DNA from 2 places in the Finegoldia sp. P1-F-LS genome. Region 1 is predicted to be linked to the other one. Evidence: a T-box and tRNA genes for the amino acid it is inferred to sense, from the RefSeq annotation. Region 1 holds a T-box; the other holds one or more tRNA genes.

Region 1 (17,141 bases):
AAAAACTTGTCTTTATTTTTATTTGGTATAAATCCCATTATAAAATCAATACATTTTTCTTTATCCAATAACATATAAAAACTAACAACAGGAATTAAAATAATTCTAAGTAAATTAGTAAAAATACTTCCTGTAATATTTCCTGTTTGTGATAACATGTCCAATATCGAAGTTTGAATTGTCCCAAGTTTTTGATTAACTGTTTGCATCGCATTGGACATTATTTTGCTTACATTAGGATACTCTTTGAATATTTTTCTATTAAAATCATTTACTTTTATAGAAATATCGGCCATAAAACCAGGTAAACTAATTATCATTTTTTTGATTTGTTGAATAGTTTGAGGAACAACAATCATTCCTAATAATATTATCAAAAATATTACTATGACATATATTATTAAAATTGCAAACGACCTTCTGATTCCTTTATTTTCAAAGTACTTAACCAAAGGATTGATAATGTATGAAAGTATTATTCCTATCAATAAAGTATTGATAGTGTGATAAATTACAGGATACTTTGAAAATAAAGCCAATAATCCCAATAGAATAAGTATCAATATAGTAGTTTTTTTTATTTTATGGAAATTAAATACAATTTTGTATTTCTCATCTACCTTACTATTTCCCACAGTAATCAAAAAATACGTTCCAAATACCATGAAAATAATAGTTATAAATACTAATGCATTGTGTAGAAATTCAGAATTAATAATCATATCTATTTCTCTTTGCTAATCAGGTCTTGTAAACTTACGTTTTTAATACTATTAATCATATCGTCATGCATTTGAGTCCAAATAAGTCTAGATGGACAAGTATCTTCTCTTGAACATAGTCCAGGAACTACAGAGCATTCTGTCACTCCAAAGAACTCTTCCAAGCACTCCAAGATTTCGGCAACCGAAATTTCTTTTGGTGATTTTTTTAATAAATAACCACCTTGTACACCTCTGACAGAAATTACTAAATCTTGTTTTTTTAATTCTCGAATAAGTTGTTCTAAATAATTATTACTAAGTCCTGTGGCTTTTGATATTTCATTCAAACTAACTGGATTATCTCCATATTTTTTGCCTAAATATATCATTGCCGCAAGCCCATATCTTCCTCTAGTAGATAATCTCATAAGCCCTCCTATTTATGATAAATTTTATCATAGTAAAATAGTTGTGTAAATATCCTATGTCAATAATAATAGTAGATTAAGATAACTCAATCTACTATTACCAAAATTATTTTACAATTATATTAAAAATTCTTCCTTTAACATAAATTTTCTTAACTACGTTTTTGCCTTCAAGATATTTTGCAACAACATCATCCTTAACAGCTTTTTCGTAAACTTCATCTTCTGAAGCTTCCCTGTTTATTTCTACTGTTGCTCTTAATTTACCATTTACTTGGATAGGCAATTCAATGACATCTAAGATAGTCTTTGATTCATCATATTCAGGCCAGCTAGATTCATGAACATATCCTTCATATCCCATTCTTTGCCAAATTTCTTCTGTAATGTGTGGACATACTGGATTTAATAATATCAAGAAAATTTTATATTGTTCCTTGGAGATTTTGTCTAAGTTGTTGAATTCATTCAATAATGTCATAAGTTGAGCAATCGCTGTATTGAATTTCAAATTTTCATAATCTTCACTAACTTTTTTAATAGTTTGGTGAATCAAGGTTTCCATTTTTTCAAAATTAGAATCACCATCAACTAACTCTTGTGTTCTCCAAACTTTATCCAAGAATTTTCTACAACCTTTAACTCCATTTTCTGACCATGGAGCTGATTTTTCAAAATCTCCAATAAACATTTCATAACATCTCAAAGTATCTGCACCGAAATCTCTAACTATATCATCTGGATTTACGACATTACCACGAGACTTACTCATTTTTTCATTATTGTCCCCTAAAATCATTCCATGGCTAGTTCTCTTCATGTATGGTTCTTTTGTAGGAACTACTCCGATATCATACAAGAATTTATGCCAAAATCTAGAATACAATAAGTGAAGTGTAGTGTGTTCCATTCCACCGTTGTACCAATCTACAGGTGTATAATAGTCTAAGTTTTCTTTGCTAGCTATAGCTTCATCATTGTGTGGATCAGTATATCTTAAATAATACCAAGAAGATCCAGCCCATTGTGGCATTGTATCAGTTTCTCTAACCGCATCTCTGCCACATTTTGGACATTTTGTGTGAACAAAATCATCTATTTTTGATAGTGGAGATTCTCCATTATCTGTTGGTTCATAATTATCTACCTTTGGTAATACCAATGGCAAATCTTTCTCATCCAATGGAACCCATCCACAATGTTCACAGTAAACCAATGGAATTGGCTCTCCCCAATACCTTTGTCTTGAAAATACCCAGTCTCTTAATTTGTAATTTGTTTTCTTATGACCTATTTCTTTTTCTTCAATGTATTCATACATTTTTTCTTTTGCTTCATCTACAGTCAAGCCATTTAAAAATCCTGAATTAATAAGATTTCCTTCATTTGTTTCTGTAAATGCACAATTTTCTATGTCAGATCCTTCAATTACAGGAATCATATCAATATTAAATTTTTTAGCAAATTCATAGTCTCTATCATCGTGAGCAGGAACTGCCATGATAGCACCTGTTCCGTAAGTCATCAATACATAATCTGAAACATAAACAGGGATTTCTTTGTTTGTCAAAGGATTAATAGCTGTTAATCCATCAATTTTGTATCCTGTTTTTTCTTTAGATAAATCTGTTCTTTCTAATTCTGATTTTTTTGCAACTTCTGATCTATAGCTTCTAATTTCATCAATGTTTTTAATTCTATCACTATATTTTTCAATCAAAGGATGATCAACTGAAATAACCATGTAAGTAGCACCAAATATAGTATCTGCTCTTGTTGTAAATACAGTAATTTTTTCATCAACTTCTTTTACTGCAAAATTAATTTCTGCTCCGTATGATCTTCCAATCCAATTGATTTGTTGAGATTTAATTCTATCAAAGTAATCGACATCTTTTAAATCATCAATAAGCCTATCAGCGTATTCAGTAATTTTAAGCATCCATTGGTTCTTAACTTTTCTGACAACTTGACCACCACATCTTTCACAGTGACCATTGATTACTTCTTCATTTGCAAGTCCAGTTTTACATGATGGACACCAATTAATAGGCATTTCTTTTTTATAAGCAAGACCTTTTTTGAACATTTGAATGAAAATCCATTGAGTCCATTTATAATAATCTGGATCTGTTGTGTTTATTTCTCTATCCCAATCAAAAGAAAATCCGATTGATTGCATTTGTCTTTTGAAGTTTTTTATATTATTTTCAGTAACAACTTCAGGTCTTATTTTATTCTTAATAGCAAAATTTTCTGTTGGAAGTCCAAAAGCATCCCAACCCATAGGATATAAAACATTGTATCCTTGCATTATTCTTTTTCTTGAAACAATATCTAGTGCAGTGTATGGTCTTGGATGACCTACGTGTAGTCCTTGTCCAGATGGATAAGGAAACTCTACTAATGCGTAAAATCTTTTTTTAGATTTATCATCAGATGTTTTGAAAGTTTTATTTTCTTCCCAATATTTTTGCCACTTTTTCTCAATAGAATTCGGATTATATCTATCCATTTTTACCTCCAAATAATAAAAAATTCGCCTCTTACATAGAAGAGACGAAATAAAATTCCGCGGTACCACTCTTATTGGTTAATCCCACTCAAATCTTTAACGCAGATATACGAATATTCTTTTAATAAACAAGTTCAATAATCTTAAATATTGATTCGCACCACCCATCAACTCTCTGAAAATTTTTAATTATTTACTACTTTTATTCAAATATTATTATAAAAACTTATTACTATGATACCACATCAAAGAATTAAATACAATATTAATATTCACAATGTCCAACAGTTCTTGGGAACGGAATGACATCTCTTATATTTGACATTCCTGTCATGTACATTACCATTCTTTCAAATCCAAGTCCAAATCCACCGTGCTTAACTCCACCGTATTTTCTTAAATCAAGATACCATTTATATTCTTCCTTGTTGAAACCTAGCTCATCCATTTTTTGATCCAATAATTCAAATCTTTCTTCTCTTTGGCTTCCACCAATTAACTCACCAATTCCTGGAACTAAAAGGTCAGTTGCAGCAACTGTTTTTTTGTCGTCATTAAGTCTCATGTAAAAAGCTTTGATTTCTTTTGGATAATCAGTAACAAACACTGGACCGTCAACAACTTTTTCACTCAAATATTTTTCATGTTCTGTTTGTAGATCCATTCCCCATTCAACAGGATATTCAAATTTTTCTCCTGATTTTTGTAGAATATCAATAGCTTCAGTGTAAGTCAATTTTTTGAATGATTTGTTTGCAACTTTTGTCAATCTTTCAATCAAGTTTTTATCTACAAAACTATTAAAGAATTTAATTTCCTCTTCACAATTTTCCATAACATCTTTTATGATGTATCTTACCATATCTTCAGCCAAGCTACATACATCATCCAAATCTGCGAAACATATTTCAGGTTCCATCATCCAAAATTCTGCCGCATGTCTAGGAGTATTAGAATGTTCACTTCTAAAAGTTGGTCCAAATGTATATACATTTCTGAAAGCTAGTGCGTAAGCTTCTGCTTGCAATTGACCACTTACAGTTAAGTTAGTAGATTTTGAGAAGAAATCTTGTGTGAAATCAACATTTCCGTCATCATCTTTTGGAAGATTATCCAAATCCAATGTTGTAACTCTGAACATTTCTCCAGCACCTTCAGCATCACTGCCTGTAATAATTGGAGTATGAACATATACAAATCCTCTTTCGTTAAAGAATTTATGAATAGCAAATGCTAATCTGCTTCTAACTCTAAATACAGCATTAAATGTATTTGTTCTTGGTCTTAAGTGTAAAATTGTTCTCAAAAATTCAAATGTATGTCTTTTCTTTTGTAGTGGATAATCATCAGTAGATTCACCTTCTACAATAACTTTTGATGCTTGAATTTCAAATGGTTGCTTAGAATTTGGAGTCAAAACTAATTTACCTACAACAATAATTGCAGAGCTTAGTTTTAACTTTTCAGACTTTTCAAAATCCTCATTATCTTTTCCTACAACAATTTGAACAGGATTGAAGAAAGTTCCGTCATTTAATTCAATAAAACCAACATTTTTACTAAATCTTGAGTTTTTAATCCAACCTCCAACTTCAACTTCTTTGTCAGAATACTTTTCGTAATCTTTAATCAAATCTTTAATTAATATCATTCTTTACTCCTCATTTTTTTATATATTTTGCTTTCATATCCAATATCTTTTGGATCGTAATATTTTTGATTTTTTAATTCGTCAGGTAAATATTGTTGATACGAATCGTCACTGTGCGGATATTTGTATCCGATTCCTCTATTCAATGATTTTGCCCCATCATAATGAGCGTCTTTTAAATGATCAGGAACATCGTAAATCTTGTTTTGACGAATATCTTCTAATGCCTTATCGATTGCTACATATGATGTATTAGATTTTTCACTTGATGCAAGATAGATTACACCATTCGATAAATTTATCCTACATTCTGGTAGCCCTATTAAATTAACTGCGTTAAATACATTAATAGCCACAGTCAAAGCCTCAGGATTTGCGAGTCCAATATCTTCTGATGCAAAAATCACCATTCTTCTGGCAATAAATTTAGGATCTTCACCGCTTTCAATCATTCTTGCTAAGTAATATAAAGCTGCGTCAATATCAGAACCTCTCATAGATTTAATAAATGCAGATATAACATTATAGTGATCTTCTTCTTTATCGTATTTCAAAACAGGTTTAAATACAGAATTTTTAATTGCATCTTCATCTATAATTAAGCAACCATTAACTTGATCTGTGCTCTCGATTGCAATCTCTAGAGCATTCAATGCACTTCTCGCATCCCCATTTGCAGAATTTACGAGAACATCAATTGCTTTTTCATCTATTTGAATGTTCATTTCTTTTAATTTTTTATCTTCTGTAAGTGCGTTTTCTATAATATTTCTAATATCATTATAAGTCAACGGTTTCAATTCGATAATTTGACATCTAGATAAAAGAGCTTTGTTCACTTCAAAGAATGGATTTTCTGTTGTGGCACCTATCAAAGTAATTGTTCCATCTTCAACATATCCTAACAATGCGTCTTGTTGCGATTTGTTAAATCTATGAATTTCATCAATAAACAAAACAGTTTTTTTGTTATACATGCTCAAATTAGTCTTAGCAGTTGAAATAACTTCTCTAATGTCTTTAACTCCATTTGAAATCGCAGATAATCTTTCGAATAAAGAATTAGTTTGATTCGAAATAATTTCTGCCAAAGTTGTTTTTCCAGTTCCAGGTGGTCCGTAAAAAATCATAGAAGGAATTTTATCAGCCTTTATCAATCTATTCAAAAGCTTTCCTTCGCCAACCACGTGAGATTGTCCAAAATATTTATCCAAACTTTTTGGTCTAAGTCTATTTGCTAACGGTGAACTATTTTCTTTTTGTAATTGTAAATTATATTCAAATAAATCCAAAATATTTCCCCTTTAACATTTATTTTATTTATATCTTACCATAAAAATTAAATATCGTTAAATAAAAATTAAAGGTCGGATATTTACCCGACCTTATTCATTATCTAATTTTGATATTTCCTCGTTAAAAGATTTAACATCTGTAAATTCTCTATACACAGAAGCAAAACGAATATATGCAACCTTGTCAATTTTCTTAAGCTTTTTCATTATTAATTCACCTATTTCAGATGAATCTACCTCCCTTTTATTGCTATGTGTTAATTCAACTTCTATCTCTTTAGTAGCCTCAAGCAACACTGAATCTGGAACAGGTCTTTTTTCACAAGACTTTTTCATTCCACGATACACTTTATCTCTATCAAAAGCTTCTCTGTTTTTATCTTTTTTTACCACTGTAAGATTATTAAAGTCATATCTTTCATAAGTAGTAAATCTTTTGTGGCAAGAAATACATTCTCTTCTTCGTCTAACAATTTTATCGTCTTCAGATGCTCTAGTATCTACAACTTTTGTATCAGATGCATTACAGAACGGACATTTCATTAGAATCCTCTTCTCTTCAAGAATGAAGGTATTTCTATATCATCATGATCTTTTTCAGAAGTTTCTTCTGATTTTTGAGAAACTGGATCAGACTTTTTATTTGATTTTAATTTGTTAGCCATTGGGTTATCAGAATCAAATCCTGTTGCAATTACAGTTATTTTGATATCGTCACCTAAAGACTCATCAATACCAGCACCAAATATAATATTAGCGTCTGGATCTACTTCTTCTCTGATTAATTCTGCAGCTTCATTAACTTCGAATAATCCTAATTCTTTTCCTGTAACATTAATCAAAACAGCTTTTGCTCCTCCGATTGATGTTTCTAATAATGGAGATTTTACTGCAAGTTTTGCAGCTTCCATAGCTCTGTTGTCTCCATTCGCTTTACCAATACCCATGTGAGCAATTCCTTGGTTTAGCATAATGGATCTAACATCAGCAAAGTCCAAGTTAATTAAGTTAGGTACAGCAATTAAATCAGAGATACCTTGAATACCATCCATCAAAACTTCATCAGCCATCATAAAAGCTTCTGACATTGTAGTTCTCTTGTCTGAAATTTGTAATAATTTATCATTAGGAATTATTACCAATGTATCAACTTTTCCCTTTAAAGCTTCGATACCTTGTTCAGCCTGCATTTGTCTTTTTCTTCCTTCAAAAGTAAATGGTTTTGTTACAACGCCAACTGTAAGAATTCCTTTTTCTTTTGCAATTTGTGCAACTATAGGTGCAGCACCAGTACCAGTTCCGCCACCCATACCAGCAGTTACAAATACCATGTCTGTTTTATCAAGTGCTTCTTCGATTTCGTTTCTACTTTCTTCAGCAGCTTTCATACCAACTGCAGGATTAGCTCCGGCTCCCAAACCCTTAGTAATCTTGCTTCCGATTTGTAATTTAGTATTAATATCTAAATTATTTAAAATTTGTTTGTCAGTATTTACCGCTACGAATTCAACGCCTTGTAAACCTTCTTCTTTCATTCTCTTGACAGCGTTATTTCCACCGCCACCAACACCAATTACTTTGATTTTTGCTAAATCATTATCTTCTAGTTCCATATCAAAAGTCATAACATCCTCCTAATTCGTAATTAAAATTTATTTCAATCTCTATGATTTAATTATACTACAAGTTCAACGTTTTTTTGTTAAAAACCTGCTTTTGTCTCACACTGTAGCGTTGTTGTATCTATAGTATAATTTTTCTAAAATTTCTTTTTTGTTGTTTGTATCTAGCATTTCTATTTTGTATTATTATTGCTTTGTATCCTTTTGGCGACGCTTGTAATAATTTGATAATGTTTCCAGTTTTGTATCATGTTTTTATTTAATGTATTATAAATACACCTTATTTTCAATGTGTATCTTGCTTTATTTCTTTACGATGATTTACAGAAACTGTATTTACTCACTTTGTTCTGCATTTTCTTTTATCAAAAATGGTTTTTTAGGATCTTTAGTATCTACTATTTTTGTGTTTATACTTTTAGTACTAATTTCATTCAAAATTTTTGAAATATTATTAGATTTCTTTTCTGAATCATTTAAATCTCCAAAAAACACGCTTATTTCATTTTTTGTAAGCAAAGTTATATCACTTGCATTGTAAACATTAATTTCAGTTAATTGATTTAAAACTTTATGAGAAAAAAGATTCTTCAAAAATTCGTAAAACTTTTCATCTGATTCTAAATTATTTATTTTCGACAAATTTTCATTTGCTCCAACTATCTTAACAATCTTAGAATAATCAATTCTATCTTTGTTCTTTACCACATTAAAATCAGAATCTACAAAAAACTTATCCTTTCCAATTTCAAAATAACAAATATCTTTCGTTTCTTCTACTGTTACTTCTATGGTATTCGGATAAATTTTCTTGATATTCGCACTTCTAATATAAATATCTTTACTAATTTTAGTTTGTAATTTATTCTTGTTAAATCTAAAAATATTTTCTCCTAATGAGTAATTAGCATAATTTTTTATTTCAGATAATTTTACTATTTTATTGTTTTTAACCTTTATTGTTTTTATTGAAAAATAGTCAATTGTAGCACATAAATATACTATGAGTGCAATCAATAGTGATATTGCGACAATAATAACCGTTCTAAGCTTTTTCATCTTGTTCTACCAATCTGTAAAGTTCATCTACGATATCTTTACAAGCAGTTGGATATGACATTTTCTTAGAGTTTTCTGAAAGTTCATTTAATAAATTATCATCACTTAATATTTCGTTAATTTGATCAAACAATGTATCAGAGTTCAAATCTTTTTCTAATATTACTTTACTTGCTCCATTTTTTTCAAAAGCTCTGGCGTTATGCTCTTGATGATTTTCAGTTGTATATGCTTTTGGAACGAGTATAGATGCTTTTCCCAGGAAAGATAATTCAGCTAATGTTATAGCTCCACTACTTGTCACTATTAAATCAGATACTGCATAAGCTTTATCTATATCATCGATATATGGGAAAACGTGTAAGTTTTTGATTTCTTTTCCTGATTGTTGCATAAATTCATCGTAGTTCAACTTACCTGTAGCTAAAACTATTTCGAATTTATCTTGATTAGATATTTTTTCAATCATATTCAATGTTGCTTTGTTTAATATTTCAGAACCATTTGAACCGCCAAAAATAAATACAACCTTTTTATTTTCTGAAATATCGTATTGTTCGAGCGCAGATTTTTTGTTTTTTTCAATATCAGTAAATCTATTTCTAATTGGATTTCCTGTTACTACAGCTTTATCTTGATTTTTGAAATATTTAATCGATTCTTTAAATGTCACAAAATATTTATCAACATATCTAGATAGAATTCTATTCGTAATTCCTGGAAAACTATTTTGCTCATGAAAAGCTACCTTCGCTTTAGTTTTAGTGGCTTTGTATAATATAGGTCCACTCACATATCCACCAGTTCCTATGACAAGATCTGGTTTGAATTCTTTGAGGATTTTATTTGCTTCTCTTAATCCTTGAAATAATTCTTTCAAAGCTTTAAAAGAATTCGCATTTATTTTTCTCGGAATTCCTCTCACATGTATAGTTTTAAAATCTATTCCTAGTTTTGGTACAATGCTACTTTCCAATCCCTTTTCGGTGCCTACATATAGGATTTTATTATCCTTATCTCTTTTCTTTAATTCTTCTATTAATGAAATTGCTGGATATATATGTCCACCAGTTCCACCGCCAGATACTATGATATTCATTTTCTCTCCTCTTCATTGTTCCTGTCTACATTTAAGATTATTCCAACTAATCCCAACATAATCATCAAAGACGTTCCACCATAAGAAATAAATGGTAAGGTCAATCCTGTTGGAGGAATTAATCCTGTAACTACTGTCATGTTAACATAAGCTTGTATTCCGATTACAAAAAGTATTCCAGAAACCAATAACTTTGAATAAATATATTTTGTTTTCATTGCAATTCTAATTCCACAAACTAAGAATGCAAAATAAGCTATAATTAAAATCAGCGCTCCTAGAAACCCAAATTCTTCACAAATAATTGCGAAGATAAAGTCGTTATGAGCTTGCGATAGATACAAAAATTTTTGTTTACTCATGCCCAATCCGCTACCGAGAAAACTGCCATTAGACACAGCTGCTAATGATTGTGATAATTGCCATCCTTCATCTTCTAAATTGCCCAATGGATCAACAAAAGCTATTATTCTGTCAATTCTACTATAACCTATTTTTACTTTGAAAATAGCTATGTATCCGAAAACCAGTGTTGTTAATAACGTTGACACAATGTATCTAAAATTCAAACCGCTCACCATAAATACGCAAAATACACTTCCTATGATTACAATTGCCGTTGATAAGTCAGGTTGCATAAATACAATTCCACCTGATACTGCAACTAAGAAAATCATTCTTAAAAAACCTTCATTAAAGGTTTTAATTTTATTTATTTTTTGTGATACTATTGCTGCGGCAAGGTTAATTGATGCAAATTTAAGAATATCCGATGGCATGAAACTAAATGATTTAATCTTAATCCATCGTTTTGCGTAGTTTATTTCTTTACCTAAAGGTGTAAATACTAATGCACACAAAATGAGTGAGATTAAAAAAATCCACAATGCATTTTTTTTGTAATTCTCATTGTCATAAACACCAGTAAACTGCATGAAAACAAATCCAAGAAGAGCAAAAATACCCTGTCTTAGTCCATAGTAATACCATGCTCTGTGTTCACTTACAGCTGTTGGCCAGCTTGAACTTAGTACCATAATTATTCCAAAAATTGTCAGGAAAACTGTTATATACAATAAAGCCTTCCCATCTTTTGAAAGTTTCATGCCTCTATCCTCGCAAATTATTTACTAAATCTTTAAATTCGTTTCCTCTTTCTTCATAGTTATAATACATTCCCCAACTTGCACTAGCTGGTGAAAGTAGAACTACATCTCCACTTTCGGCTATTTTGTTAGCTTGAGTTACTGCTTGTTTCATATCATCTACCAAATAGATATTCTTAAATCCATATTCTTTAGCTTTTTGTTCGAACAAATCTCTAGTTTGTCCCATTAAAATCAAAGCTTTAAATTTATCTTTACCAGCTATGAAAAAATTATCCAGGCTAACTTTTTTGTCATATCCACCGGCCAATATAATAACATTCTTATCAAAAGATTCTATTGCCTTAACACTTGCATCTACATTTGTTCCCTTAGAATCGTTGTAGTATTTTACTCCAGACAAATCCCTTACAAATTCCAATCTGTGTTCTACTCCAGAAAAGCTCATTAAAGTTTCTCTAATACTATCATCATTTATTCCTATCAATTTTGCTAAAGTAACGCAGAATAAAACATTTTGATAATTATGATAGCCTATTAATTGAACATTTTTTAAATCAATGATTTTATCGCAATCTGAATCAGAAAAATATATAGAATTATCTTTTATGAATGAGCCTCTTTTAACATTTTTTGATGTAGAAATATCGTATACATTTGCTTTTGTAAATTTTTTGCATTCTTCATAGTATTCGTCATCTGCATTAAGTACAGTGTAGCAATTTTCGTCTTGATTTTTTAGTACATTCTTTTTTGCATTTACATAATTTTGCATACTCCCATGCCAATCAATATGATCTGGAGTAATATTGATTATGCATGAATATTGAGGTTTAAAATGTTTCGTACTTTCTAGTTGGAAGCTCGAACATTCAATAACAAAAAATGTGTCCTTATCGCTGTTGTAGATTTCCCACAACATACCTACTCCTATATTACCTATTGAAATAGCTTTTCTACCTGAATCATTCAACATTTTTGTCATCAATGAAGTTGTTGTTGTTTTGCCATTTGTACCAGTAATAGCTACAATTTTAATATCTCCAAAAATTCTTTGTGCCAATTCCAAATCGCTAACAACTTCGATATTTAATTCATTAGCCTTTAATATTACTGGATTATCCATTCTGATGCCCGGACTTTTTAAAATAATATCGTACTTATCAATAGTATCTATAGATTCTATTCGAACGTCTAATTCATTTAATATTTTTGTTTTTTCTTCGTCAATATTATCATCGATTGCTCCCAAATCATATCCTTTTAATTTTAATGTTTTTAGAGCTGATATTCCTGTTCTTGCTAATCCAAATACTAATATTTTCTTCATATTTCACCTACAATATATCTAATAATGTAATTAAACTTGTAATTACTGATACAACCATAAAAGTTGATACTATTTTTTGTTCTTTATATCCCTTTAATTCATAATGATGATGTATTGGACTCATCAAAAATACTCTTTTTTTGTTTCGCAATTTGTAGCTTGTCATTTGAATGATTACTGACAATACTTCAATCATGTAAACAAATCCTAAAATAATTAAATACAAACTCAATCCGTACATAGCCATAATCATTACTAATGCTCCGCCAATAGCCATTGATCCAGTATCTCCCATAAATACTTTTGCTGGGTTTGAATTGTACACTAAAAATCCCAAAAGGCTTCCCGCAAATATAATACTGAATATGCTAGCCGTAGAATTCAAGTTGTACATAATAATACTTGTAGATATGAATACTGGAATTGAAACAGAAGTTGCAAGTCCATCTAATCCATCAGTAAGATTAGTGGCATTAGATGTTCCCATCATCACGAAAATCAAGAATGGGTAAGTTATTAAACCAAAATCTACTGTTTTATGGAAAAATGGAATAACTTGTTTTGTAAAGTTAGGATTTACTTGTTTAATTAAGAAGCAAGCAATAACAGAAAACAAAAGTTGCAATACAAGTTTTTGTTTTTCGTTTAATCCCAATGAACGCTTCATTACTAATTTCATAAAGTCATCTATAAAACCAATTGCTCCAAAAGCAATCATTCCATAAATCGCCAATAAAACTTCACTATTAAACAACCTGAATACAATCACAGTAATCAATGTAGATATGATAAATATAATACCTCCCATAGTCGGTGTACCGGCTTTTGAATAATGTGATTTGGGCCCATCATCTCTGATTTCTTGACCAATATGTTTTTTTCTCAAAATCTTGATTATAAACTTTCCCAATATCAATGAAATTATAATCGCTAATAGCATCGACATTAAAATTTCGCTTTTAAAATTCATATTTTTCTCCTTAAATTATGAACACAAATTATGTCCAATTTTATACCTCATAAGTATTTATTATACCACACGATAATTTCATTCTTCAGTGTTATTTATTGTTCAGTATAAATTTTAATATAAGATTTTGGATCAATCAATTTGTTTTCTTCAGGATCAGTTTTGACCACTTTCCCTTTTTTGCCATTTTTAATTTCAATATTCTTAATTCCGTATTTTTTTAATGTATCCACAGCATCTTCAACTGTGAATCCTACTATCTCCGGAATTCTAATTAATGAGTCTTCAACGCTTCCTGTTGTGAGCTCAATAATATCTCCCTTATTCACTTTAGAATAAGCTGCTGTTTCTTGTGATGTTACAATTGAATTCAAGTTTGAATCTGAATTTGTAACTTTAGATTTTAAACCTAATGAATTTAGTTTATCAACAGCTAACTTCAATGTAAGTCCCTCTAATTCAGGAACAGTAATTTTATCTGAATCAACGGTGTCTAATCTAGTTTTGTTCATCCTTTTATATTCAATAATTTTCGAAAAAATCTTACCTGCAGAAGGCGCGCACACAGCACTTCCTCCATTTTTTCTTTGGGGCTCATCTACTACAACCAAAACTGTGTATTCTGGATGATCCGTTGGAAAAGAACCGAAAAAAGATGCAGTAGTTTTACTATCAGTGTATTTACCATCTTCAATTTTTATACTCGTTCCAGTTTTACCACCAATTCCAAATCCTTGTATTGCAGCCTTTTTACCACTTCCATCATCGACAACTCCTTGCAACATTTTGTTAATTTGCTTAGAAGTTTGTGCTGAAATTATTTGTCTTTTGACTTTTGGTTGAACTTTTTCTACCTTTTTTGTATCTTTTGATATAAATTCCTTCGCTACATGAGGTTCTATTAACATACCACCATTTACAATCGAATTTAGAGCGGTCAACATTTGAATGGGTGTCGCTGATATTCCATGGCCGTAAGAAAGTGTAGCAAGTCTAGCGGCATCAATGTCTTTTACACTTTTTGGAGCTATCCCCAATTCTTCTGCCGGCAAATCAATATCTGTTTTTTGATTAAATCCAAACCCATTTACGTATTTTTGCATATTTGCTTTTCCCAAATCTCTACCGATGTGGACATAAGCAATATTGCAAGAGTTATTAAAGGCTTCTTGGAATGTTTCGTCTCCATGTGGATTCCAGTATCTTTCACACCTAATTACAACACCAGGAATATCTCTAATAAATCCATTACAAAAATAATGTGAATGTTGAGTTGCTGTGTGCTCTTCAGTTGCAGCTGCACTTGTTATTGTTTTAAATACGCTTCCTGGCTCATAAGTCCATGAAGTTGCCTTATTTTCCCACATATTAAAATAAAATTTACTGATTTTATCTTCGTCATTTTCTTTTTTCAAATCATTTAATTCATCTAATTGTTCTTTTAAAAGCGGTTTTTTGGGGTCATTTGGATTATAATTAGGATAAGATCCCATTCCCAAAACATCTCCATTATTCGGATTCATAACAATAATCGTAGCAGATTTTGGTTTGAAATTATTCTCGATATCCTTCAAACTATCTTCTACAAAACCTTGGATAGTAATATCTATGGTTGTTTTTAAATCATATCCATTTTCTGGATTTATTATTACAGAGCTGTCATCTGATAAATCTATCGATCGATTAACAGAACTATTCAGAATTCTTTTACCAGGTTTGCCTTTTAATTTAGAATTATAAAAGCTTTCCAAACCCACAACACCATCGTTATTTACATTAGTAAATCCTAAAACCTGAGATAACATTTCCTTATTTGGATAGTATCTTTTTTTCTCAGATACAACACTGATGAATTTCTGGTTACTAATAGGCAATTTTTTTATATTATCTATTTCAGTTTTAGATAACGAAGGCTTAACCAAAACAGTTTTCTTTTTTTCTAAAATTTTTCTTAACTCTTCTGGCTTCATACTTAAACTTTTGCTTAATGAATCTACTAAATTAGATTTTGCTTGATCATTTAAATACGTGGCATTCACATACAAATTATTTGATACGACATTATCAGCCAACGTTTCCCCATTTGTATCCAATATTTTTCCTCTTTCAGCGTCAATATTAATAGTATTGGTACTTTGTTTTGCAGATAATTTTCGATATTTATCTCCAGCCGGAGTTAATTGTAAATAAATCAACTTCCCTACTATTAGTAGAACAATAAATGTCAATATACAAAATAAAACTACAATACGAGAATTGTAGTTTTTATTGAAATTTTTATTAATTTTTCCTTTGCTTAAATTGCGCCTTCTCATTATTTTTCCTCTAATTTTAAGTACATAATTTGAGCATTTTCAGGAAATTGCATACCCAAATTATTTTTTGCTATTTCTTCAATGTTTTTATTAGTTAATTTGCTTTCTATACTAGATTTTATCACATCTCGATTACCTTCTGTTAGCATTACCTGATTTTTTACTTCTTTTAATTCACTAGACATGCTTTGAATCTTAGAGTAACGATTCATTACTAAAATGGATAAACAAATGACCACACAAATCATCACCTTGTTAAATGTAGAAAAAAGATTTGTTTTTCTGCTTGGTCTATTTAATTTTTTTGTTTGTTCAATTTTCTTTACTTCTAATTCTTTTTTTTCTACGTATTGTGGAAAAACTTCGATTTTTCTTTGCGCGTTACCCATTTTTGTCTCCATTTATCAGTCAAATAATCTACAAATTAAATAATCTTTTCAGCTACTCTTAATTTTGCACTTCTAGCCCTAGAATTTTGCATCAATTCATCTTTTGAAGGTTCTATAGGCTTTCTAGTAATAATCTTAATTTCTGGTTTATGATTGCAAACACAAACTGGAATTTCCGGAGGACATATACAACCTTTCTGTCTTTGTCTGAAAATATCTTTGCAAATTTTATCCTCCAAAGAATGAAACGTTATTATGCAAATTCTGCCTTCAGGATTCAATAAATCTATAGAATCTCCTACAGCCTGTTCCAAAACATCTAATTCTTTGTTAACTTCAATTCTAATTGCTTGAAAAGTTTTCTTAGCGCTGTGGCCTTTTTGATTCATTCTAACCTTTTTAGGAATCGCTTTTTCAATTACCTCAACTAATTCGAAAGTAGTATAAATTGGTTTATTTTCTCTAGCATTACATATAAATTCAGCAATTCTTTTGGCCCATTTTTCATCTGAATATTTGAAAATAACATTTTCCAAGTCTTCTTTTGAATAAGTGTTCACAATATCTTTTGCACTTATTGGATTGGATTGATCCATTCTCATATCCAAATCAGCATCATGCATATAAGAAAATCCTCTGCTATCTTCATCAATTTGAT
Region 2 (17,141 bases), on a different contig from region 1:
TTAAAGTAGTTTGCATTAAAAGTACACCAGATGCCAATGGAAATATATTTTGTCCGTAGAAGTTACCATAGTTTTCTACAGCAGCAGCAAGACCTTTTAATTCATCAAGTCTAACTTCTGTCAAATCTACTTTCTTTCTTGCAGCACCTTCTGCCATTGGTAAAATCAATGGACGTATAAATTGAACGTGTCCACCAAGTCTTAAAGAAAAAGCAGCTGCTATCCATCTAATGAATAAATAAATCCATAAAACAGACGCTGCACTAGCCATTTTAAATTTCGATATAAAATCTCTAGCCTTTTCCTTTAGTCCGTATCGTTCCATAATCGCGATAACAGGGAATGAAATCAAGAACAAACTCATCAGTCTATTGTTGACAAATCCCTCTCCCATAATTTTCAAAGTGCCTGTTAATCCGAGACCTCCTGCAAGACCTGTAACAAGACCTGCCAAGAGAACTATTCCCAAAACATCTAGTTTTAGTGCGAATCCAACGACAATAATTAATATTCCTATGAAAACTAAATATTCTCCCATACTTTGCTCCTTAATTTTATTAGCCAAATAGATTTTAGCTTCTTAAGATTATACCCGATACTTTTTTATTTTAAACTTTTAATTAAATTTTATTTTCAATTTCATTGTTGCGTTATTTTTATTCGTTAAATTTATAATAATTAATCTCAAAAAAACAGACCGTAAAATTTACGGTCTGTAAAATATTAAGCTTCTTTAACAGCAGCTTCTTGAGCTTTTGCTTTAGCTTGTTCTTCTTTTATTTTTAGTCCTGGATAAATAGCTTTTGTAGGACATTTGTCTACTGCTTTTTGAACTTGTTCTGGATCTAATCCTTCAGCATTGTTGAAGTGAGCTAAGTTATCTTCAACGCTGAATCCGTCTGGACACATCTTAGCGCAAATTCCACAAGCAATACATCCAACTTTACAGTATTGTCTTACATCTTTACCTTTATCGTGACTGTTACATCTTACATAAACGTCTTGATCATAGTCAACAAGTTTAATAATATTTCTTGGACAAATTTCAATACATTTTTTACAAGATGTACATTTTTCTTTGTCTACTAATGCAATGCCATTTACAATGTGAATCGCATCGAAGTCACACACATCTACACAAGTTCCGCAACCCAAACATCCGTCTGGACAAGTTTTGCTTCCACCTTGAAGATTGTGGTTAACTCTACAATCCATAATACCTTTGTATTTGAATTTTTCAGTAGCGTATTCTGGAGTTCCTTGGCACATTACACATGCAACTTGCTTTGCAGAATCCACTGCGTCAGCTCCCATGAATGCTGCTAATTTGTCGGCAGTTTCTTTTCCACCAACTGGACAAGAATTACAAGGTGCTCCTTTGTTTACGATGGCATCTGCAAGTCCGTCGCAACCTGGAAATCCACAGGCACCACAGTTTGCGCCCGGTAACATTTCTCTTACTTTAAGTACTCTTCTATCAACTTGAACTTCGAATTTTTTAGATGCAAAACCCAAAAGCAATGCAAATAAAATTCCTAGTGCTCCCAAGATTATAAATGGAGTTAAAATTGTCATTTATTACCTCCTATACCAATCCGCCGAATCCGAAGAATGTCATCGCCATTAATCCAATAGTAATAAATGCGATTGGTACACCTTTAAAACTTTCAGGAATATTTTTGTTCATTGCGATTCTTTCTCTGATTGCAGCTAATAAAGTTATCGCTAAAATGAAACCTAGTGAAGCACCGATAGCACTTGCTAATGTTTCAATTAAGTTGTATTTTTCTTTTACGTTTGCTAATGCAACACCCAATACTATACAGTTTGTAGTTATAAGAGGCAAGAACACACCAAGTGCGGAGTACAAGTTTGGACTCATTTTCTTTAATGCCATTTCTACGAATTGTACCAATGTCGCAATAACCAATATGAACACTATCGTTTGTAAGTATTCAATGTGAAATCTTTCTAGTATTTGAATTTGTAGAACGTAAGTTACGACAGATGCTATTGTGATAACGAAGAATACTGCCATACCCATACCAATAGCTGTTTCAGTTTTTGAAGATACACCTATCAATGGGCAAAGTCCTAAGAATTGACCAAATACGTAGTTGTTTACTAATAAGTAAAGAACTATTATTTTAAATATATTTGCTAACATTAGTCTTCACCTCTCATATTGTTCTTCTTTCTTTCTTGTCTTGATAAGAAATAATTGTAAGTAGCTAACAATATTCCAAGTACCATGAATGCTCCTGGAGCTGCTGACATGATACCAATTGGTGGAATGTTTCCTATTACAAGTTTTCCTAAGATTTTTCCTGAGCCTAATAATTCTCTAATGAATGCAACCAAAATGATTACAACTCCATATCCCAAACCATTAGAGATACCATCTAATAATGACAAGAATACACCATTTTTAGATGCGAAAGATTCTGCTCTTGCTAAGATTATACAGTTTACAACGATTAGAGGAACGAATGCTCCCAATGAACTGTATAATGCTGGAACAAATGCTTCAAGTATCATTGAAACTAATGTTACGAATGTTGCGATTACAACGATATATGCCGGAATTCTTACTTTATCCGGAATAAAATTTCTAAGTAATGATATTACTATGTTTGAACAAATCAAAACGAATGTGAACGCCGCAGTCATACCAATTGCGTTTTCTACTGATGTAGATACACCAAGTACAGAACACAAACCTACCAATTGGATTAAAACTGGGTTGTTCTTAAGAATGCTGCTTTTGAAAACTTTAGCCGCTTTACCTTTTTCCATAATTTCCCTCCTATTTTAATCCCGCATTAGCTTTTTGAGCTACGTTCAATGCGTTTTTGGCTGCTGTAGTGGAATAAGTTGCACCACTTAAAGCTTGAATTTCGTTGTCAGCTTGTGGTTTTTTCACAGCTGCTATTTCTTTTTCCATAGATTTTCCAATAACTGAATCTACGAATTCTGGATCCCCAATTCTACTTCCAATTCCTGGAGTTTCTTGTGATTCAAGAATTGAATATCCTACGATTTTATTTTCATTGTTTACACCAAATACGAAAACAACATTTCCTGAATATCCGCCAACGCCTATTGCTTTATATACATGACCTACTGGTTTGCCACCTTTGATAGCTTCTTGTACGTCATCTAAGTTTTCGTCTTTTGCTTTCAAATCTTTGATTTTTGCTTCATCAAGCGGTTTAAAAGATTCTGCATCAGGAAAAGCTACCTTCAAAGATTTTTGATAATTTTCTAATCTTTTAGCTTCGATAATCGGTTCTGTAACTTGGTTTGCAAATGCAAGTACAACCGCACTAATTGCTGTGATTATAAACAATCTAATAGCTAAATTTATTGAACTTCTCATATTCCTTGTTTACCTCCTCTACCAATTGGTGTTGGAACTGTATATTGATCGATAAATGGTACTGCACAGTTCATGAAGATTATCGCATAAGATACACCTTCTGGAAGGTTACCAAATTGTCTTATGATAGCTGTAAAGAAACCACAACCAATAGCAAATATAATTTGTCCTTTTGGAGTAACTGGACTAGTTGAATAATCTGTAGCCATGTAGAATGCTCCCAAGATTAAACCACCAATAAATATGTTCATAAAAGCGTCTTGAATTCCTACGCCACAAATAAGTAATGTAACAAATGTTGTTGCGATGTAAACTAATGGAATTCTAAGATTGATTACTCTTCTGTATAATAGATAAGCTACACCGATAAGTAATGCTATTGCACTTACTTCCCCGATTGTACCACCCATGTGTCCTATGATGGCATTCATAAAACCAACTGGTTGACCACCTGATAAAACTGTCGCATAACTTTCAGCGTCCACTGCTTTTTGTGTTAGTGGAGCAGTGTAGTTACTCATTGCTTGTGCCCAACTTGCCATCAAGAAAGCACGTCCTGCTAATGCAGGGTTCATGAAGTTTGAACCAATTCCTCCAAATAATTGTTTTACAATTATGATTGAAAATACCGATCCTATGATGATCATTGGAATTGGCAAAGTAACTGGAACGTTGTAAGCCAAAAGCATACCTGTTACAACAGCTGATAAATCGCTAATTGTAGAAGGTTGTTTCATTATTTTTTGATAACAATATTCTGATAATACACAAGCTATAACTGCTGATAATACCAAAACTAAACTTCTCATTCCGAATTCGTAAACACTCACTATCAAAGCAGGAACTAAAGCGATGATAACATCAAGCATAATTCTTTGAATAGATTCTGCACTTCTTTGATGAGGAGCAGCTTCTACGATTAAATGAGATAAGTCGTATTCTTTTTGTACAATTTCTTTATTTTCCATAGACTATCCCCTTTTCCTTTGTTGTGCTTTTAATTGAGTCTTTGCGTGTACAATTGCTTCAACTAATGGTCTGTTTGATGGACAAATATAGCTGCAAGTACCACATTCGATACAATCATTCAAATGCATTTTTTCTGCTCCTTCAAAATCACCGTTCAATGATTTTAATTGTAAGAACAATGGTAATAAGCCGATAGGACATACATCCACACACTTAGCACATTTAATACAAGGTTCTGGAGAAGCAAGAGTTGCATCTTTTTCGTTCATGCAAATAATTCCACCTGTTGTTTTAACAGTTGGAGCTTCCAAATTGTATTGGCAAGCACCCATCATAGGTCCACCAACTACAATCTTATATGGTGTTTCTTTGAATCCGTCGCAATAATCTACTAAATCTTTGAATTTAGTACCTACAGGAACGTATATATTTTTAGGTTCTTTGATAGCTGAACCTGTCATTGTTACAATTCTATGAGTCAAAGGAATACTATGAACTACAGCATCGTAAATTGCCATAGCACTTGAAATATTCAAACCTTGAACTCCTCTTTCGTTTGATCTTTGAGCTTTCGAAATCTTCTTACCAGTAATTGCATTGATAAGTCTTCTTTCGTCCCCTTGTGGGTATTTTGTTTTAACAGAGCAAATCGAAATATTTTTCTCATCCTTAGCGGCATTTTTCAAAATTCCGATAGCTTTTTGTTTGTTATCCTCAACCCCTATGTATCCTTTGTCGCAATCCATCAATTTCATGATAATTTTCAATCCACCGATAGCTTTTTGAGGATATAATTCCATGTTAAGTTGGTCACTAGTTAAATAAGGTTCACATTCTGCCCCGTTTAAGATAACTTGCTCGATTTTTACATCGGGTTTTTTATTCATCTTAAGATGTGTAGGGAATCCTGCTCCACCCAAACCTACTATACCAGCTTCTTTTATTCTCTCTAGGATAACTTCTTTTGATAATTGTGTGAAATCATCATTTGTTTCAGTGTATCCTAACTCGTTTAAACCGTCTGATTCGATTACTACGACTTCACCTTTTTGACCATTTGACAATACCATTTGCTCAATTTTCATAACCTTTCCACTAACTGAACTGTGAACAGGCGCTGAAATAGTCGCTTTAGATTCACCAATTTTTTGGCCCACTTTAACCTCGTCGCCTACTTTTACTATAGGTGTACAAGGCGCACCAATGTGTTGATGCAATGGGATGTAAACCATTTTAGGTTCAAAATTTGTATCTAAAGGACAATTTTGAGTGTAGGATTTATGATCATCCATGTGAAATCCGCCCTTAAAAGTCAGATTTTCTAAACTCATTTTTTCACCCCTTTAATAAAATAAAAAATGGTGCAGAGAAAGAGACTTGAACTCTTACGGGATTACTCCCACTGCCCCCTCAAGACAGCGTGTCTACCATTCCACCACCCCTGCGTGATAAAGACCTTTATTAAAAAGGTCTTTTAATATTTATTAATAATATTTTTGATTAATTTAATGTAGTTTTTCGCCCAAACCTTGAAACTTTTGTGCATATTTTCTTCTAGCTTAGTATCTTCGTAGAAGATCTTGTAAATATTGTATTGGTTTTCAACCTTTACAACGTAGTATTTCGTCTCAGAAGATGGAATATCGTCTAAAGTTTGACCATCTTTTGAAAAAGATTCGTTCGACAACCATTCTTTTACATTTCCAATTCCACCGTTGTAAGCAGCAATCGCCAAATCGTGGTTTTTGAAATGATGCAACAAATACGATAAATATGCAGTACCCATCTCAATGTTTTTGTCAGGTTTTTTCAAATCATCCATTGTAAAGTGAGTATTTCTCATATTGTTAATACTTTCAGCAGTGTCTGGCATCAATTGCATAAGCCCCAAAGCTCCAGCCTTTGATTTTACACTTGGATCAAAGTTAGATTCAACTTTAATGACACTCATAACCAAAAGTGGATCAACGTTGTATTCTTTTGAGTATGTATTAACTAAATCGACATATTTAACTGGCCTTGTCACTGTAGAATAAGCGCTCACGCCAAATCCAACTAAAAACACAATCACAATAATTGAAATAATCGTGATTAAAAATCTTTTAATAAATTTCATAATTTTTTCCTATCTATTAGTTCGTCAACTTTGAGTATTAAATCTGATTCAGTCGTGTTGTTTACAATAACTTCGTCAAATTCACTAATTTTTTTCTCATAATCTAGTTGGGAATTAATTCTTGTAACAGCAGTATCGTAATCAAAGTTGTTTCTATCGATTATTCTTTGAATTCTAATGTCCCTGTCAGCTACAACTACCCAATCTTCATCGACGTTGATATATTTGTCAAGCAAATCTTTGCTTTCCAAATACATAGAAATTTCTAGAAAAATCAAATCAGACTTTTCCTTCTTAATTCTTTTTACTACTCTTAATATTATATCAGTATGTGTCAATTCTTCAAGCTTTTTTAATAATGTTTTTGAATTAAATACAAGTTTGGAAAGTTTTTTTCTATCTATGTCAGAATTTTCATCTAAAATTTCTTTTCCAAACTCATCAATAAGCTTGTAATAAAGATCTGTACCTTGCTCATAGATTTGGTGAGTAATCTCATCCAAATCTATTACAACAAAGCCTTTTTCTCTTATTCTTCTGCACACCGTGCTTTTCCCGCTGGCGATATTGCCACAAACTACGATGATTTTTTTATTTTGCATCATACCAATTATCTGCACTGTTTACGTCTATCTTCATATCGACTTTCAAATCAACAGCATGTGTCATGACATCTTTCATTATTTCAAGAACTTTTTCTCGTTCGTCTTTTGGACAATCAACAATAAGCTCATCGTGAACTTGCAAAATCAATTTTGCTTTAAGTTTTTCTTCGTTCAATCTATTGTAGAATTTGACCATTGCAACTTTGATGATATCCGCTGCTGATCCTTGGATTGGCGTGTTAAGTGCCACACGTTCCCCAAAACTTCTAACATTGTAGTTTTTGGATTTCAATTCTGGAATGTATCTTCTTCTGTTCATAATAGTTTCAACGTAGCCTTTTTCCTTGCCAATTGCAACTATATCTTCCATGTATTGTTTGATACCTTTGTAAGTGTCCAAATAATTTTCGATGTATTCTTTGGCTTCTTTTCTACTTATGTGCAAATCTTTACTCAAAGAATAATCTCCAATTCCGTAAACAATACCGAAGTTTACAGCCTTTGCGTTGGATCTTTGAAGTGATGTTACCTTATCAAAATCAACCTTGAACACTTCGCTGGCAGTTTTTCTGTGAATATCCGCACCGTGCTTGAATGCATCAAGCATAACCTCATCATTTGCCAAATCAGCCAACACTCTAAGCTCAATTTGTGAATAATCCGCATCCAACAACATATTTCCTTCGCTTGGAACAAATGCTTTTCTAATTAATCTTCCTTCTTCAGTTCTAATAGGAATATTTTGCAAGTTAGGATTAGTAGAGCTAATTCTTCCAGTTTGTGCGATAGTTTGTTGGAAAGTCGTGTGAATTTTGCCGTCTTTTTTGATTAAATCCACCATTCCATCGATATATGTTGTTTTAAGTTTCGTAATTGTTCTGTATCTTAAAATGTAGTCGATAATTTCGTGTCTTCCACTTAAAGCTTCCAAAACTTCTTGGTCTGTCGATGGGCCTGTTTTGTTCTTCTTTATCACAGGAAGCTCTAAATCTTCAAACAACACTTCTGCCAATTGCTTTGATGAGTTGATGTTGATTTTCTTTCCGATAAGTTCTTCAACACTTTTTTCGATTGATTTTATCTCATCTTCGAAAAGTTCTCCCATCTCGACCAAAGTTTCTTTCTTGACACAAACTCCCGTAAATTCCATGTCACACAAAACTTTTATCAAAGGAATTTCAACATCTCTGTACAGATGCATCATATCTTCTTCTTCTATTTCTGAAATCTTTTCGTACAATTTATTTGTAAACATCATGTATTTCACAATGTAATTGTCGATTTCTTTCTCGTCAGATTCCAAAATAGTCTTCTTGGATTTGCCTTTTCCTGTAATATCTTCAAGCGGCTTGAAATCATATCCGATAACTTTAGGGTCAGATCTTTCCATACTATAACTTGTCTTGGATGGATCGAGCAAATATTCTATGATTACAACATCATCGTAATTGTACGAAATGCCGATACCATATCGCATCAAATGATAAATACATGGTTTGATATCAAATGAAAGCTTGCTGATATCTTTCGATTCGAATTCTTCCTTGAATAATTCTACAAGATCTACGTTTCTTGTAATGTACACCTTGTCAGTGTAAATAGCAAAAATCACAGGCTCATTGTCCACATAATAATCATCATTGAACAATGCAAAAGTAAACTTTTTGTTCTCTTTAATATAAGCTTTAATTTCATCTACTTTTTCATCTAAGTTTTCATATTCAAACTTTTCATTGGATTCTTCGTTTGGAAGTTTTTTGATAAAACTGTTGAATTCAAGTTTAGTAAGGACTTCAATCAGATGATCATTGTCAGCTTCTTTTATAGTACAATCCTCGATTCCAAATCCCATTAAATCTTCAGGAACATCTGTATTAATCGTTCCAAGCTCTCTACTCAAATATGCAATGTCTTCTCCATCAATGACTTTTTGCTTAGTTTTCTTGCCGGAAATTTCATCGACATGCTCGTACAATCCTTCAATGCTTCCGTATTTTTGAATGTATTTAAGAGCAGTCTTTTCTCCAACGCCATCAATTCCGGGAATATTGTCCGATTTATCTCCCATCAAACCTTTCAAATCAATCATTTGTTTAGGCGTAATTCCGTATTCTTCTTTCAAAACATCTACATCATAGATTTTTGTTTCAGTGATTCCTCTTTTTGTAAGGACAACTTTTGTGTTATTGTCAATAAGCTGCAGATAATCCTTGTCACCAGTCAATAAATACACATCGTAATCTTTTGATGAAGCTTGTTTTGCCAATGTTCCTGCAATGTCGTCTGCTTCATATCCTTTCAAATCAATGTATGAAACTCCCATCGCTTTCAACAATTCTTTTAACATATCGAATTGGCCGATTAATTCTTCCGGAGTTTCTTGACGATTGCCCTTGTATTCAGAATATTTTTCGTGTCTGAAAGTTGGCTCTTTTCTATCAAAACACACAACTACAAGATCTGGATTGATTTTTCCCATAACAGAATAATACATATTCATAAATCCAAACACACCATTAGTGTGAATTCCATCTTTTGTTGTCAAATCTCTGATAGCATAAAAACCTCTGAATAAAAGAGATGAGCCGTCAATAATTAAAGCTTTTTTTGACATTTTATAATCCCTTGTTTTCTTTTTCGAAAGCCATTATCTTGTCCACTCTTCTTTGGTGACGACCAGCTTCGAATTCATTTTCCAAGAAAGTTTTGATGATTAGTTTGGCAACTTCATCTCCAATTACACGCGCTCCGAAGCAAAGCACATTTGCATTATTGTGGTTTCTGCTCATTTTCGCACTGTACACATCAGACACACAAGCCGCTCTTATTCCTTCGAATTTGTTCGCAGCCAAGCTCATGCCAATACCTGTTCCACAAATCAAAATTCCCAAATCAGAATTTCCTTTTTGGATTTCTTCGCAAACTTTCTTTGCATAATCTGGATAATCTACTGAATCAGCTGAATTTGTTCCCAAATCCACAACTTGATTTCCCAAACTTTTTATATATTCAACCATTGAATCTTTTAATTCAAATCCACCGTGATCGGCTGCTATTGCTATTTTCATAAAAACCTCCAAATATATTATTACCTACATTTTATAATATGTTCATATATTTATCAATTATTTGAAGAATTACACATTTTATGGTAAAATATAGTTGTAAAAATATGGGGATGTCTTGGTTTCGACAGGGATATTGAAGTTTGAATAGCGAGTCGTTTTCGTCTACAAACGTAAAAAAAGGACAACTAAATATAAACGCTGAAGATAATAACTTCGCATTAGCTGCCTAATAACGGCGGCCGATTCAAAAACTAGAAAATCGTCCTGCGTTTTCTTTTTGAATCTCAACTAATGAGCAGGAACATCTCGTATATTTTCCTCTGGTATATGAGATTATTTAAGAGGATATATCGATCATAGTTTTGTCAGTTAAATTTTGATCGACGAATAAAAATTAATTGACTGCACTCGGAGAAGTTCTTAGGGATATATTTTTGGACAGGAGTTCGATTCTCCTCATCTCCACCATATATTTTGAAATTAGCTCATTTTAACTCAAAACGTTGATAAATGGGCTTTTTTGTTTTTAAACATAAGTATTTTTGCCTAAATATCTCAAGTTTTTTAAAAATTTTTCGGTAAAACTTTCGGTAAGAATTTTTCTTCACTGATTTTATACAGTTTCTTGTATATTAAAGTCTGATTTTGAATATAAAAAAAGAGAGTCGCTAAAACTCTCTATTTCTAAAATTTAATACCAAAATTTTATTATTTCAATTCATTAATAATTACCGTGGAATTATCCCCCGCAAACACGTTGTGTTTTAAATTAGTTTGAGTATCAATGTATTCGATACATTTGTCATCGTAAGTAAAATCAAATTTTCCTTCTTTTTTGAAAATTTCTTTTCCTTCTGCATTATAAATTATGATTTCTCTTTTGATTCCACCGCTGTATTCGCTTTTTACATTTTTCTTAAATCTTTGAAATCCTGCTGATTTGAACACCAATGCGCTGCATGATGCCAAGAAAATAAGTACAACTATCAATATTATCCATATTTTCTTTTTTACATTTTTCGTTTTGTTTTCTTCTGACATTTTACTCTCCTTTTTATTTGTCCAATTTTTTTGTGAAACGCTTTCCAAAATCTAAAACTACGTTTTAAAATATCGTTGTTATTCATCATGATAAAACACTTTAACACGATGCTATTTATCTGTTAAAAATTTCGTTTTTTATTTGACTAAACGATTCAAATATTGTTATAATATTATTATAGCAGAAACATATTGTTTTTGTACAACTTACAAAAGGAGTGATTTATTATGGCAAACGGAGTACTTCATATTCCAGGTTTCATTTATTTCGGAGAAGGAACTTTTTCAAAATTAAGTGAATTGAAAGGTAAGAAAGCAATTATTGTTACAGGTGGAAATTCTATGAAGAAAAACGGTTTCGTAGATAGAGCTTGTGAAGAATTGAAGAACGCAAATATGGAAGTATGCGTTTTTGATGGCGTTGAAGAAAATCCATCAGTTAAAACTGTTGAAGAAGGCGCTAAGAAAATGCAAGAATTCCAACCAGATTGGATAATCGCATTAGGTGGCGGTTCTGCAATGGACGCTGCAAAATGTATGTGGGCTTTTTATGAACATCCTGAATTAAAATTCGAAGATATCATTGAACCAGGATCTCTTCCAGAACTTCGTAAAAAAGCAAAATTCGTTGGTATACCATCAACTTCAGGTACTGCAAGTGAAATTACTGCATTCTCAGTTATCACTGATACTGAAAAACACATCAAATATCCATTAGTATCTGATCACATTGTTCCAGACATCGCTATAGTAGATCCTGTTCTACCATCTAAGATGCCAAAATCAGTTACAGCAAATACTGGTATGGACGTTGTAGCACACGCTACAGAAGCATTAGTATCTAATATCGCTAACGATTATACTGACGCACTTGCAATTCACGCATTGAAATTGGTATTTGAATATTTACCAAAAGCTTGCGAAAATCCAGACGACATGGAAGCTCGTGAAAAAATGCATAATGCATCAACAATGGCAGGTATCGCATTTACATCAGCTTCACTTGGTTTAGTTCACTCATTAGCACACAAAATTGGTGGCGAATTTGGAATTACTCACGGACTTGCTAACGCAATTCTACTTCCATACATCACACAATTTAACAGAAAAGCTACTAATAAAGTTGATTGGATTGAAAAAGAATTAAACGTAAAAGATTATCCAATTGCTGTTAGAGAATTAGCTAAGAAAGTTGGCATTCCACCAACATTGAAAGAAGTTGAAGAAAAATTCGGATTTAACAAAGAAAAATTTGACGCTGTATTGGATGAAATGAGCAAGAATGCTTACGAAGATCCATGTACTTTGACAAATCCACGTGAATCAAATCCAGAAATAGTAAAAATGATATATACTCACGCTTACAACGGCGAAGATATAACAGAATAAATTTAATAGCAAAATAATTTATGTATAAAATCTGAACTGACCTCAAAAGTTGGACCTAAAAACTAACTTAAGGAGGTCAGTTTTTAATGGCAAAATATAGAACATAATTTAAAGTAAAAGTAGCAAAATAATATTTAAAATCTATCATATCATATAAATATTTATCAGAAAAATTTAGAAGATAATTCATTAACACAGGCACAATTAAAAGAAAAAATAAAGAAATTAGAAGAAAAAAACTATGACCTGAACCCGTAAACACGGAATAATTTAATAATATTTTAAGCGGAATGTAATCTGTACATAACAGGGGACATTCCGTTTAATTTTGTTTTAATCCTATCTTCATTGTACCATTTAATATATTTTGGGTATGTGAAAAGTTTTGTATATCAGATCCTCCTGATAGGTTGTGAGCTGATATTTTTTTAAAATATACTTTTATTACTAAAATCTGAAAGTTCAGATATTTGTAACCTAATTTTGGCACAATTAAACTAAAAGGTCAAGATTTTTCAAAATCTACCTTTTTTATTATCTTTATGGCAAAATTTAGATTCTGCCTTCAAAAAATATTGATAGTTGTGACAGTATTTGATCCCATCCTCTTATTCTACTTGTCCATTTACTTGAAGCATCTACCATCGCTAGATACAGGCTTTTTTGTAGGGCGTAGTCGCTTGGAAATATTGTTTTGTTTTTTGTTACTTTTCTAAGTTGTCTATTAAAATTTTCTATGCTATTTGTTGTATATATTAGTTTTCTTATTCCTTCTGGATATTTGAAATATGTTGATAATTCTGCCCAGTTATTTCTCCATGAATTTACACACATTGGGTATTTTTTGCCCCATTTTTCTTCAAATATATCTAGATTACTTAGTATTAGTTTTTCTGTTGATGCTTTGTATACTGTTTTTAAGTCTTTCATTAGCTCTTTTATATCTCTATATGATACGAATTTTGTTGAATTTCTTATTTGATGAATTACGCATTTTTGAATTTCTGTTTTTGGATATACACTTTCTATTGCTTGGCTAAATCCTGATAAATTATCTGTTGAGACTATTAATATATCTTCTAATCCTCGTTCTTTTAATTGATTTAATACCAATAGCCAGTATTTACTTGATTCATTTTCTCCTACCCACATTCCAAGTATTTCTTTGTATCCTTCTGTATTGTATCCTAGTGCTATATATACTGCTTTTTTTACTACTATGTTATTTTCTCTTACATGATAGTGTATTGCATCTAAAAATACAAATGGATATACTTTTTCTAGTGGCCTATTTTGCCATTCTTCAATAGTTGGTAGTATTTTATTTGTTATTTTGCTTACCATGGATTCTGATATTCCAAATCCATAGATTTCTTTTATGTGTGTTGATATGTCTCTTGTTGTCAGGGCCTGCCCCAGCCAATAATATCCAACGAATGAAATGAGTTTATGATATTATTAGGCGAGGGTATTCCTTTTGCATACATAGATATTATTTGGTTTTCTATGTTTGATATGTCTTTTTGATATTTTTTCAATGCTTGTGGCTCAAAAGATCCTTCTCTGTCTCGTGGAATGTTTAGGTCTATGTTTCCGTATGATGATTTAACTGTTTTTTTACTTGATCCATTTCTTGTGTTTAATGACAGTGGCTTTTCACCATATTCATAATCTAGATGTTCATCTAACTCTGCTTTTAACATTTGCTCCATTGTGTCGCCTAGAATAGCTTTCAAAGCTTCTTGAAAATCTTGTACTGTTTCTGGTTGATACTCTTCGATTAACATCTTGGATATTTTGTTGAGTCTTGTTTCTGGTCTTTTTCTTGGCATTTTAAAATCCTCCTGATTTCTATTATATCAGGAGGATTTTACACACAAACTATTTCACAGTCTCTGGTAAGAGTTGATACGCAAATTATCTCACACTCTTTTAATCTTAAAAACTAAAACTTTTGTATTGCTATACTATTATTTCTCTTCGTTTTTGTCTTTTTTCTTAAATCCAAAGAAGGCACCTGCTACTGACATAAATCCTGCTGCCGACATCATTATGATTTCGCTAATATTCCCAGCTTTTGGTAATATATGCTGATTTTTTCTAATCACATTACCTTTAATATTTCTGCTTTTATCAATTTTATTAGGTGAATTTGTTTTGTCAGTAGTCTTGTTGATTTCAACTGTTGTAACGGAGTCTTTTTCACCTAATTTATAAGCTTTGTCGTTCTTTTTGTTTGAAGATTTACTAGTCTTTATTTCTTCTTTTTCATTTGTTTCAGACTTATCAACATTAACAATTTTTTTGCTTTCAGAGCTATTTTTTTTATCATCAGAAATTTTAACTTCAGTATCATTAGCTAAATCCGATTGTTTTAAATTATCGTCACTTGATACGTCTGTTGAATCTTCTGTTTCTTTTGGTTGGCAAGTATTTTCTTGAGATGTTTCCTTTTTCTTATTAATATCGAATGAAGATTTACTAGTCTTTATTTCTTCTTTTTCATTTGTTTCAGACTTATCAACATTAACATTATTTTTGCTTTCAGAGCTATTTTTTTTATCATCAGAAATTTTAACTTCAGTATCATTAGCTAAATCCGATTGATTTGAATTATCGTCACTTGATACGTCTGTTGAATTTTCTGTTTCTTTTGGTTGGCAAGTATTTTCTTGAGACGTTTCCTTTTTCTTATTAATATCGAATGTAGGTTTGTTTTCTTCTTGTTCTTTTACCTTAATTTTCTTAAAAGTTGAATTTATTTTTGTTTCTTCTGTTACGAACAAAACATAACCTGATTCTTTTTTGTCCTTTACTCCTGAAATTTCCCAGCCATCAAATTGATATCCTTCTGCTACTTCTCCATTATAAGCTGGAAGAACGAAATCTTCACCTTTTACTAGTTCATTTTCCTTATTATCTATAGTAAGCTTGACTTTTTCTGGTTCTATAGGAGTTAATGATCCAGCTTTTTTGTCAAAGCTAAATTCCTTTACCCTAGTATTGTTTGCAAAGTCTTTTACTACAAACTTGATTGTTAGCTTATCATCTTTTATATCTTTGATATCTTCTAAGGACTTGTATGCTTTACCATTTACAAAGATTTGTTTGTCTTGGATTTCTCCAGCTTTATCGCCATCTCTCTTATCTGTAACATTGAATTTGATAAATTTATCTTTTTCATATTCAATAGCTGTGTTACCATCATCTTTTTGTTCAATTTCTGGTTTTACAGTATCATAGAGGAATTGATAGTGAACTCCAACAGCCTTGGCATTAAGATTACTATAACCAGTTTGTAGATAGACATTGCCATCCATATCTTTAACTTCATCTGGGAATCCATTTGCCTTATAATCTTTCATTCCCCAATCCATGATATCCCCATCTTTTACATCAAGTTTTATATTAAAGTCTCTTGTATTGTCAATGTGTAAATCACCATATATTAAATAATTATCTACAACTGACTCATTAACTCTCATTTCCCAGTTAAATCCACCTTTATCAGAAATTTTTCCTTTTAGATAAAATTCTGGATTTCTTACGTAAATCTTATTAGATTTAGAAGGATTAAAGTAATTTTTATCCATTGATAGATTCACAGGCTTTGTATCGATAAATAGCATTGCACCGTCTTCTTTAATGGCTTCAACGTTTGATTTATCATCTCCGATATATTCCTTGCCATCTTTGCCAAGAAGAACTAGTTTAGAAGGATCATCTACAAGCTTTCCATCCTTATCTATAGCCTCTCCCTTATCATTAGTTTTGAATTTGAATACTTGGTATCTAACTATATTAAAACCATCCAATGCTGACATAAGAACCGATTGAGCGCTTCTTCCATCTTGAACATTTCTACTATCACAGTAGATTGTTTTTTGTGATAGGGCCTTGATGTTAGGGGAAGTCTTTTGGATTTTTTCTATATCTGCCTTGCTATAAACTCCATTGCCATCGAGCATGTCAGTTTTTCCTGGGTTAAATGTAGTAACTCTTAGGGCATATCCCTTTCTTACACTCATGTTATCGTTTAATACATAGTGACCCGATTTCTTATCGAAGAACATCTTGTTTGTATCCATCGCACTTGGATCTTTTGGTTTTTGTTTTGTAAGCTCACCTTCACCTAGTTCGATAATATTTCCGTAGCTTGAAGCATATGGTGAAGCTTCCTTTGCTTCATCCTTCTTTTCTGGCATCCTTATTATAGTTTTAGCTTTTGTTTGGTCCTTATCTTTTACAAGGATATTCATATCTCCAGTAAAGGATAGACCATCGACTACATCATTTGTGTTTGCAAATAAGTCAAAGGTTAGAGTTTTTGTTTGTGGGTCGTATTTACTTGCCTTAATTTCTATTAATTTAAAGTCATTACCATAGTAAGCCTTAGCATCTTTTGATACATTACTTACTCTTCCAAGAATTTCAAAATGACCATCCTTAGATGGGCTTAATACTCCACCAAGCTTTGATTTAACATCATAAAGTTTCTCAGTTTCATATTCTAGAGCACTTCCATCTTCATAGGCTTTTATATTTCCATTTTCATCATATTGATAATCAAGTTC

The links. A T-box is a leader RNA that pairs with one kind of tRNA and senses whether it is charged. The one in region 1 lies ahead of leuS (leucine--tRNA ligase), so its partner is inferred to be a tRNA-Leu.
Region 2: it has a tRNA-Leu gene. The T-box ahead of leuS (leucine--tRNA ligase) is inferred to sense a tRNA for this amino acid. The anticodon was not compared.

Annotation. Positions count from the first base shown of each region.
Region 1 covers NZ_JBRFJH010000001.1:96,147-113,287, reverse strand. Annotated here, with positions in the region: gene ACU68Y_RS00750 (AI-2E family transporter) at 1-722, opposite strand, end outside; gene ACU68Y_RS00745 (RrF2 family transcriptional regulator) at 725-1,132, opposite strand; gene leuS (leucine--tRNA ligase) at 1,239-3,647, opposite strand; T-box leader at 3,685-3,864, opposite strand; gene asnS (asparagine--tRNA ligase) at 3,913-5,298, opposite strand; gene ACU68Y_RS00730 (replication-associated recombination protein A) at 5,295-6,590, opposite strand; gene nrdR (transcriptional regulator NrdR) at 6,684-7,136, opposite strand; gene ftsZ (cell division protein FtsZ) at 7,136-8,218, opposite strand; gene ACU68Y_RS00715 (cell division protein FtsQ/DivIB) at 8,552-9,274, opposite strand; gene murG (undecaprenyldiphospho-muramoylpentapeptide beta-N-acetylglucosaminyltransferase) at 9,261-10,373, opposite strand; gene ACU68Y_RS00705 (FtsW/RodA/SpoVE family cell cycle protein) at 10,370-11,479, opposite strand; gene murD (UDP-N-acetylmuramoyl-L-alanine--D-glutamate ligase) at 11,484-12,809, opposite strand; gene mraY (phospho-N-acetylmuramoyl-pentapeptide-transferase) at 12,817-13,779, opposite strand; gene ACU68Y_RS00690 (penicillin-binding transpeptidase domain-containing protein) at 13,875-16,094, opposite strand; gene ACU68Y_RS00685 (hypothetical protein) at 16,094-16,483, opposite strand; gene rsmH (16S rRNA (cytosine(1402)-N(4))-methyltransferase RsmH) at 16,519-17,141, opposite strand, start outside.
Region 2 covers NZ_JBRFJH010000003.1:79,390-96,530, forward strand. Annotated here, with positions in the region: gene ACU68Y_RS03785 (DUF969 domain-containing protein) at 1-538, opposite strand, end outside; gene ACU68Y_RS03790 (RnfABCDGE type electron transport complex subunit B) at 724-1,575, opposite strand; gene ACU68Y_RS03795 (electron transport complex protein RnfA) at 1,586-2,167, opposite strand; gene rsxE (electron transport complex subunit RsxE) at 2,167-2,796, opposite strand; gene ACU68Y_RS03805 (FMN-binding protein) at 2,807-3,379, opposite strand; gene ACU68Y_RS03810 (RnfABCDGE type electron transport complex subunit D) at 3,376-4,347, opposite strand; gene rsxC (electron transport complex subunit RsxC) at 4,351-5,679, opposite strand; tRNA gene ACU68Y_RS03820 (tRNA-Leu) at 5,708-5,793, opposite strand; gene ACU68Y_RS03825 (lytic transglycosylase domain-containing protein) at 5,823-6,464, opposite strand; gene coaE (dephospho-CoA kinase) at 6,461-7,069, opposite strand; gene polA (DNA polymerase I) at 7,056-9,683, opposite strand; gene rpiB (ribose 5-phosphate isomerase B) at 9,685-10,137, opposite strand; RNA gene ssrA (transfer-messenger RNA) at 10,244-10,605, shown strand; gene ACU68Y_RS03850 (hypothetical protein) at 10,846-11,178, opposite strand; gene ACU68Y_RS03855 (iron-containing alcohol dehydrogenase) at 11,407-12,567, shown strand; gene ACU68Y_RS03860 (IS3 family transposase) at 12,849-12,929, opposite strand; partial or broken gene ACU68Y_RS03865 (IS256 family transposase) at 13,120-14,354, opposite strand; gene ACU68Y_RS03870 (S8 family serine peptidase) at 14,538-17,141, opposite strand, start outside.